Regions from separate parts of the Peribacillus sp. FSL K6-5616 genome, predicted to be linked through region 2. Evidence: riboswitches for the same ligand, from Rfam matches in the RefSeq annotation. Region 2 holds a riboswitch; the other holds the start of a gene.
What was found. Region 2 has a riboswitch for cyclic di-GMP ahead of sinI (DNA-binding anti-repressor SinI). Riboswitches for the same ligand answer to the same signal wherever they lie in the genome.
Positions count from the first base shown of each region.

Region 1: it holds a riboswitch for cyclic di-GMP, as region 2 does, so the genes downstream of both, MHB45_RS15440 (anti-repressor SinI family protein) here and sinI (DNA-binding anti-repressor SinI) in region 2, are expected to answer to the same signal.

Region 1 is NZ_JBBOYT010000001.1:3,217,024-3,220,450, reverse strand. It holds gene MHB45_RS15450 (hypothetical protein) at 1-814, shown strand, start outside; partial or broken gene MHB45_RS15445 (ATP-binding cassette domain-containing protein) at 1,068-1,424, shown strand; cyclic di-GMP riboswitch class I at 1,826-1,909, shown strand; gene MHB45_RS15440 (anti-repressor SinI family protein) at 1,928-2,032, shown strand.
Region 2 is NZ_JBBOYT010000001.1:4,754,230-4,757,656, forward strand. It holds gene secA (preprotein translocase subunit SecA) at 1-631, opposite strand, end outside; gene MHB45_RS23120 (helix-turn-helix domain-containing protein) at 1,051-1,374, shown strand; gene sinI (DNA-binding anti-repressor SinI) at 1,524-1,664, opposite strand; cyclic di-GMP riboswitch class I at 1,695-1,780, opposite strand; gene hpf (ribosome hibernation-promoting factor, HPF/YfiA family) at 2,428-2,985, opposite strand; gene MHB45_RS23135 (hypothetical protein) at 3,238-3,427, opposite strand, start outside.

The sequences.
Region 1 (3,427 bases), 1.5 Mb from region 2:
TCCTGAGCCTGCTGAGGAAATGTTGCCTTTAGCTACTGCTGCTATTGATAAGAGCAATTCCGCTCAAACGAGTATCAGGGCTGCTTTGGATAAAATTAAGCTTAGCAAAGAGGACCTAAATAAAGCAATTACGGCAAATGCCGAAGAAAAAGCGAAAATAGCATCATTAAAAGAACTTCTGGCAGCTTATAATGGAACGAATATACCTTCTAGCCAATTACAGGTGATTCGTAACTATGTTAAGACTGCAGAAGAACAAAATGCCATAGCCAAGACAAAATTGGAGCAGGCATTGGCAACGGATTCATTGGCGACAGCTAAGGCCCGTATCGATGATGCACTAAGAGCAAATGGGTTATCGCTTAATTCCGTCACATTTGTTAAATCCAATCTAGTTGCCTATCGTGCTGGTGCAGAGTTAGTGGATGCAGCGACTGCTGCAATTAATAAGAGCAATTCTACTCAAACGGGCATAAAGGATGCATCGGACAAAACGAAAGGCATACAAGAGGATGTAAATAAAGCGGTTACCACTAACAATGAAGCAATAGTGAAAATAACTCGCTTAAAAGATCAATTGTCTGCGTATAATGGTACGAAAATTCCTTCAAGCCAGTTACAAGTAATCCGAAACTATGTTAAGACTGCAGAAGAGCAAAACGTCATTGCCAAGACGAAGCTGGAACAGGCATTGGCTAGTGATTCCTTGTCTACCACTAAGGGACGAATTAATGAAGCACTTAGTGCAAATGGATTATCCCTTAATTCCGTAACTTTTGTTAAATCCAACTTAATTGCCTATCGTGTTAAGTAAAAAGTAACGGAGTGTTGAACAAAGGGAGCCTTAATCTTTTATTAGATTTAGGCTCCCTTATTTGGATTTGTACTATTAATAGAATAATTGCGTGCAAACGTGGCGTTTTTAATGGCCTTCTATTGTTCTTGAATTTACATGCTTACACATGCGGATCTAATAACTCATTAAGAAAAAAATAAGGGAGTAAAATGAGTGTTTGCACTTTAATTGCAAAATGTATAAGATTCCTTCCATGATCTCATTATTTATACAGGGTCTTGATACACTAATCGGTGATAGAGTTGTCCGACTATCGGGAGGAGAAAGGCAGCGTCTAGTACTAGCCAGAGCGATCTTACGCAAACCTTCCATCCTGGTATTGGATGAAGCGACAAGTGCATTGGATACAGAGAACGAAGCGAAGATTCAATTCGCTATTGAAAGATTAAAAGGAAAAATGACCATTATCGTCATAGCTCACCGATTATCGACGATTCGCAATGCCGATCAAGTGCTGGTTATGGATCAGGGAGAAATCATTCAGGTCGGTGAATATAACCAGTTAGCCAATGAAAAAAGAGGGATGTTTAGCAATTTATTAGGTATCCAAATGGAATCAAGTGTGTAAATATTTTTACTAGAGTTAAAGTCAGGTTACTGCCAATTATGGTTTGTAATGCTGGCTTTTTTCTTAGGGAAAAAATTAATACAGAATCACTTAGCCCGCTAATTCCGAAGAATATTTTTATAGAATAATAAATTCGAGCTTGTTTATGCTATTATAAATCTATTATTAATAAAAGAGTTGTAAAGAAAGCGCATTATACCAGTGTTTTTACATTGAAGTGTCGCTTTTTGATGAAAGATGTTGAAAAATGACATAAAAAAACGAATAGTATTAAGTACTATTATTACGTTTTAAAGTATAATTAACATTAATATAGTTTTAATTAAGGGGAAATGTTTTAGGGCAAGCTGGTTTATTTAGTACCAAGAGATTTATTAATCTTGGTTAATAATAATGGCAATTCTTGAGAAAGGCAAACCTATTGAAAAGTAGGGACGCAAAATTACAGGTCTAAGGCTTAATGCTAAGACGGCTGTATTACCACAAGTTGGGTGGGGTTTATCATGGAAGCTAACAATGAACGGGAAGAATGGGTTTATCTAATTTTAGAGGCTAAAAATCTAGGATTATCTATTGAAGATGTGCGAGAGTTTATAAAAGGAAAATGAAATGGAAAGGGATAAAAATTATGTTGGAGGCTGTTATACAGTCTTCTTTTTTTGTTTTCATTAACGTAAAAGGTATCCAGAATAAAGAACATGGCGATAATAATAAAAAATGCAACCTTATTGAGGGGGATTTTTATTATGGATGTATCTATTGCCCTTTTGAAGGGATTAATGTGGGGAACTTTATTCAGTGTACCGTTATGGTTGGCATTTTTCGGTTGGATCAAAATTATAATGAATTTTATAAGATAAGAAATTAAAGACTCGAATAAAAAGATGTTTTAACCTCTTCTGTATGGCGGCTAATTCCTTCGTAGTCATTGGACTCTTCCCCTTAGAAGTAAAGTCTCTTACCCCTTTTATAATGTTAACTTCTGATACTCCGTATTCGCCGCGAAATTCCATCAATTACCCTTCTGGAATTCATTATTATTTCTTCCCTGTATTCTTACGTTCCAAGACGGATACATCCTCTCACAAAACGTCTTTCGGACGTAACTAAAATTTTCCCAAACTATATTAACCCCATATTGTTGCTTTTTTTGTCTGTAATCCACTCCCTGACGCAATTAAATTTGTTTTCTAAACTCATTATTGTCTATTTATAAAATTCTCAGCAACATCACTACATTTAAGTAAAAAAACCATTTTTGACGAGTTTCTTCTATTATAAGTTATTTAACGATACCAGCGACCTATTACGAAGGTCAGATGACCATTTTTGTGATAATATCTTCATTAGTGGATAGCAAACTTTAATGTTAATGGTAGGAATTAAGGAGGAATCTTACATAATACAATACCTATCTTTTTTTGTAATACGCTTATCGAAAAAACGAAGACGATTAATACAGTTTTTTTGTTATGGAACTAAACATTTATTTTAACAGTTAATTTTGTTGTAGAAAAAAATTCTAGAAATGTATTTATAGTAAATGTTAAACCATAAATTCCTGTGGTCAGTATTAATATGGTATGATATACTCATTTATGTTATATAAGGGTAATAATGTAATGTTAGTAAATTGTAAGATATACTATGCTTTTTGGTGTATAATAATAAAATAAAAAGGTAGATTTATTACTCTTTTCAGCAAAATGTTAGGCGGATATAAAGCTATATTTTTCAACATCTTATTATACTTATATAAATTACATAGAGCTTTGGTTCCTAATTTTTTATTAAAGAAGGGGTACAATGGTCTAACTTTTGTATGCCATGGGCAATCAAAAGTCTAGACTAGTTGAATTAACCCTTCTTTTTTTGTGTGTGGTAAGGTTTATAGTTATTCTGTATAATTCATATTTGCATGTTTACTTTTGAAAACTGGTGGATTAAACGGAGTTTCCCATTTTCAGATATTAGAAACTAGGATATTGGTTAGAGACTATTTA
Region 2 (3,427 bases):
AATCGACCTCATCGATGACAGCGAAGTGCAGCGGACGCTGTACCATTTGTTCTTTATATAACACCATATTGTCACGAAGATAATCAAAACCTAACTCATTATTCGTACTGTACGTAATGTCGGCATTATACGCTGCCTGCTTTTCTTCTTTAGAATGACTGTTCAAATTCAACCCGACGGTCAAACCGAGGAAATCATACAATACACCCATTTCGGTGGCATCACGGTGTGCCAAGTATTCATTGACAGTAACGACATGTACACCTTTACCGGTAAGCGCGTTTAAATAAACCGGCATCGTGGATGTTAAGGTTTTACCTTCCCCTGTTTTCATCTCGGAGATATTTCCATCATGAAGGGATGCCCCACCCATGATCTGAACACGGTAAGGATATAAGCCCAGAGCACGCTTTGCCCCTTCACGCGCAACCGCAAAAGCCTCTACAAGCAAATCATCAACGGTTTCCCCATTTTGATAACGCTCTTTAAACTCATCCGTTTTGGAACGCAACTGTTCATCCGATAGCGCAGCAGTCTCATCAGCCAGCGCTTCGACCTGATCGGCGATTTTTTCTAAACGTTTGATTTCTCGCTTATTCGGATCAAAAACTTTATTTAATATATTAAGCATTCAATAACGCTCCTCTATTATGGTAATGATCGTTCAATGACAAAATTCATATAAGTAAGAAGAAACACACCTTCTATTATTACTAATGCACGCTTAATTTTACCACTTCTGTCATAGAGGTACAACTTCATGTCACTTCCCTGGTATAGACCTGAATGCAATTCTTGCGAAAAACAATGGATAAATGAGGAGTAAAACTGTTAAAATAGAAGGAAGTATAAAAAATATGTTGCAAACTCCCCACTATTCCATATGCAAATGTGAATTATCCACAACCTTCCATCACTAGATGCTGTGTCCTCTCTAGAGATAGCATGTCAAGGTAATCCAACCTTACAGGCGTCATGTTTTGAATGATAAGGTGGGCTGCCGAAACTTATTAGCGGAAGATAAATAGAACATGTTTCGAGGTGGTATTGATGATTGGTGAACGTGTAAAAAAACTGCGAGAAGAAAAGAAAATGTCGATGACTGAACTTGCCGATAAAGCAGGTGTTGCAAAGTCTTATTTAAGTTCGCTCGAGCGGAACTTACAAACGAATCCTTCTATTCAATTTCTTGAAAAAATCTCCTCCGTACTTAACATCCCTGTTGATGCCCTGCTTTACGATGCACCAAATAAGGAAACCTTGGACAATGACTGGATGAAAATCGTTGAGGAAGCCATGAATTCGGGTGTCTCAAAACAACAATTCAGGGAATTCATCGAGTTTAATAAATGGAGAAAAGATAAAGAAGAGTAGAGTGGTAGTGCACTAGTTTACCTACATAAGCCTGAAGAATACAGTTTGAATAAGCTAAACTCTCAAGAATCCCAAGGAAGAATAAACCCTATAAACAGTTAATGAATCGAACCACTGTTTATAGGGATGTTCTTGAATTTGTTCGGAACCTATTTTCCATCGTTCTCCTCAAATGTTGCCTCAAGACTTTCCCGTTTTAAAAAAGCAATGATTTCCTCTTTTTTGAAACCCAAGCTTCTTGCTTCAGAAATCAATTTCACCCACTCTTGATCCATTTCCACATTAGCCACCTCTTCTACCTCCTAAAATACTCTTGTATTTCAGGCAGACCAGCCATCATAGTCACAAGGACCTTAGACCTGTGCCTTTGCGCCCTCATTTTTCAAGGAGTTTGCCTTTGTCGTGGTATTTATTACCAAATACATTACCTATAATCATATTATAACGGATACGTACTCCATATATTGCTATTTTATGTCGGTAATCCACATAAATGCAAAAACTTTCATCCGACAAAATATTACAATATTAAGAAAATTTTAAGTTCAGGTGATTTTTCATAGACTAATTCAATTTCGTTTTCTTGTATAATAGTAAATATTACTCTGCTTAAAATTTCGTTGGGGTGTATTGATTCTCTCGATTGTATGTGCATCGTGGGCTTTTTGCGCAGTTAAATCCTCACCGCAGGTCGGGCAAAGCCACTTTCCATATTCCGCACTGCTAAAAGAAGCCCTATGGCATGTATGGCAATTCTTTCGATACAAATAATCCAACCCCCTCTGCAACTTGATCAAATTGTTTTCTACACTGGTTGTTCTTTTTAAAGAACTAACAATTCGAGTATAGTGTAGTGCAAAAGATAGGGGTATTTGGATAGGTAAAATTAACTATTTATCTTAATGAAGAACAAATAGTGCTCTCTTAAGTGAACTTTCGTGTGTTTTAGAGAACAAAAGAAGCAATCATTTTTTACGTTTCAAACGGATTCTATCAACATGCAAAAAAGCACAACCCAGAGGCTGGGCTGTGCTTTTAATCTTAGAATTATAATTAACTAGGTTCAATCAATCCATAGCGTCCATCTTTTCGGCGGTACACTACGTTTGTTGTATTAGTATCCGCATTCGTGTAAACGAAGAAACTGTGACCAAGCATATTCATTTGTAAAATCGCTTCTTCACTGTCCATTGGCTTTAAATCAAAGCGTTTATTGCGGACCACTTCAATATCATTATCGTCTTCGAATTCATCCACCACTTCGTCAGCTTCCGTATTGAAGGCGAATGCATCGGGTGTAGTCGATAGATTGTTTCGGAACTTCCGATTGACCTTCGTTTTATGTTTACGAATTTGGCGTTCAAGCTTATCATTGATCAAGTCAATGGCAGCATACATATCCGCATTTTCCTCTTCAGCGCGAAGAACCAAATTCTGCATGGGAATCGTCACTTCGACCTTTGATGTATTATTGTTCACTTTTAAATTGACTAACACATTTGCATCTGGTGTATTGTTAAAATATCGTTCTAACTTGCCAATTTTCTTTTCGACGTATTCTCGAATTGCTGGAGTTACCTCAATGTTTTCACCGCGTACGTTGTAATTCATAAAGTGAGTCCTCCTTAAATTAAGACTATACAGTTAGATTCTACAATACCCCTCCGGTTCCTTTTAGAAACACATCATGAAATATGTCGAAATAATGAAACAATTGTCGGAAGGTTTGAAAAGGGTTGATGTCTGCCCTAGCTTCATTATATCAAATGCTATGCTAGAAAGAAAAAATTAAGCCTATTTTATTTACAGAAAATTTAAAAATATTTAACATAAAAACCGTTTGGACTCCAAAAGGTAAGGAAATCAATTTCTTTTATCATAGAACACGCCATCCACTGATAGACTTTCATACGGATTCGTGTATTTATTGGAAGATTTTTTCTTCTTATTCATTTCCTGGATATCTCGCTTTATCTCCTGCTTTTGGAGCTTCAGCAAGTGATCGACCTGTTGGTTGAGCAACAGGACTGCACGTCCCAGCTGCTGCTCTTCA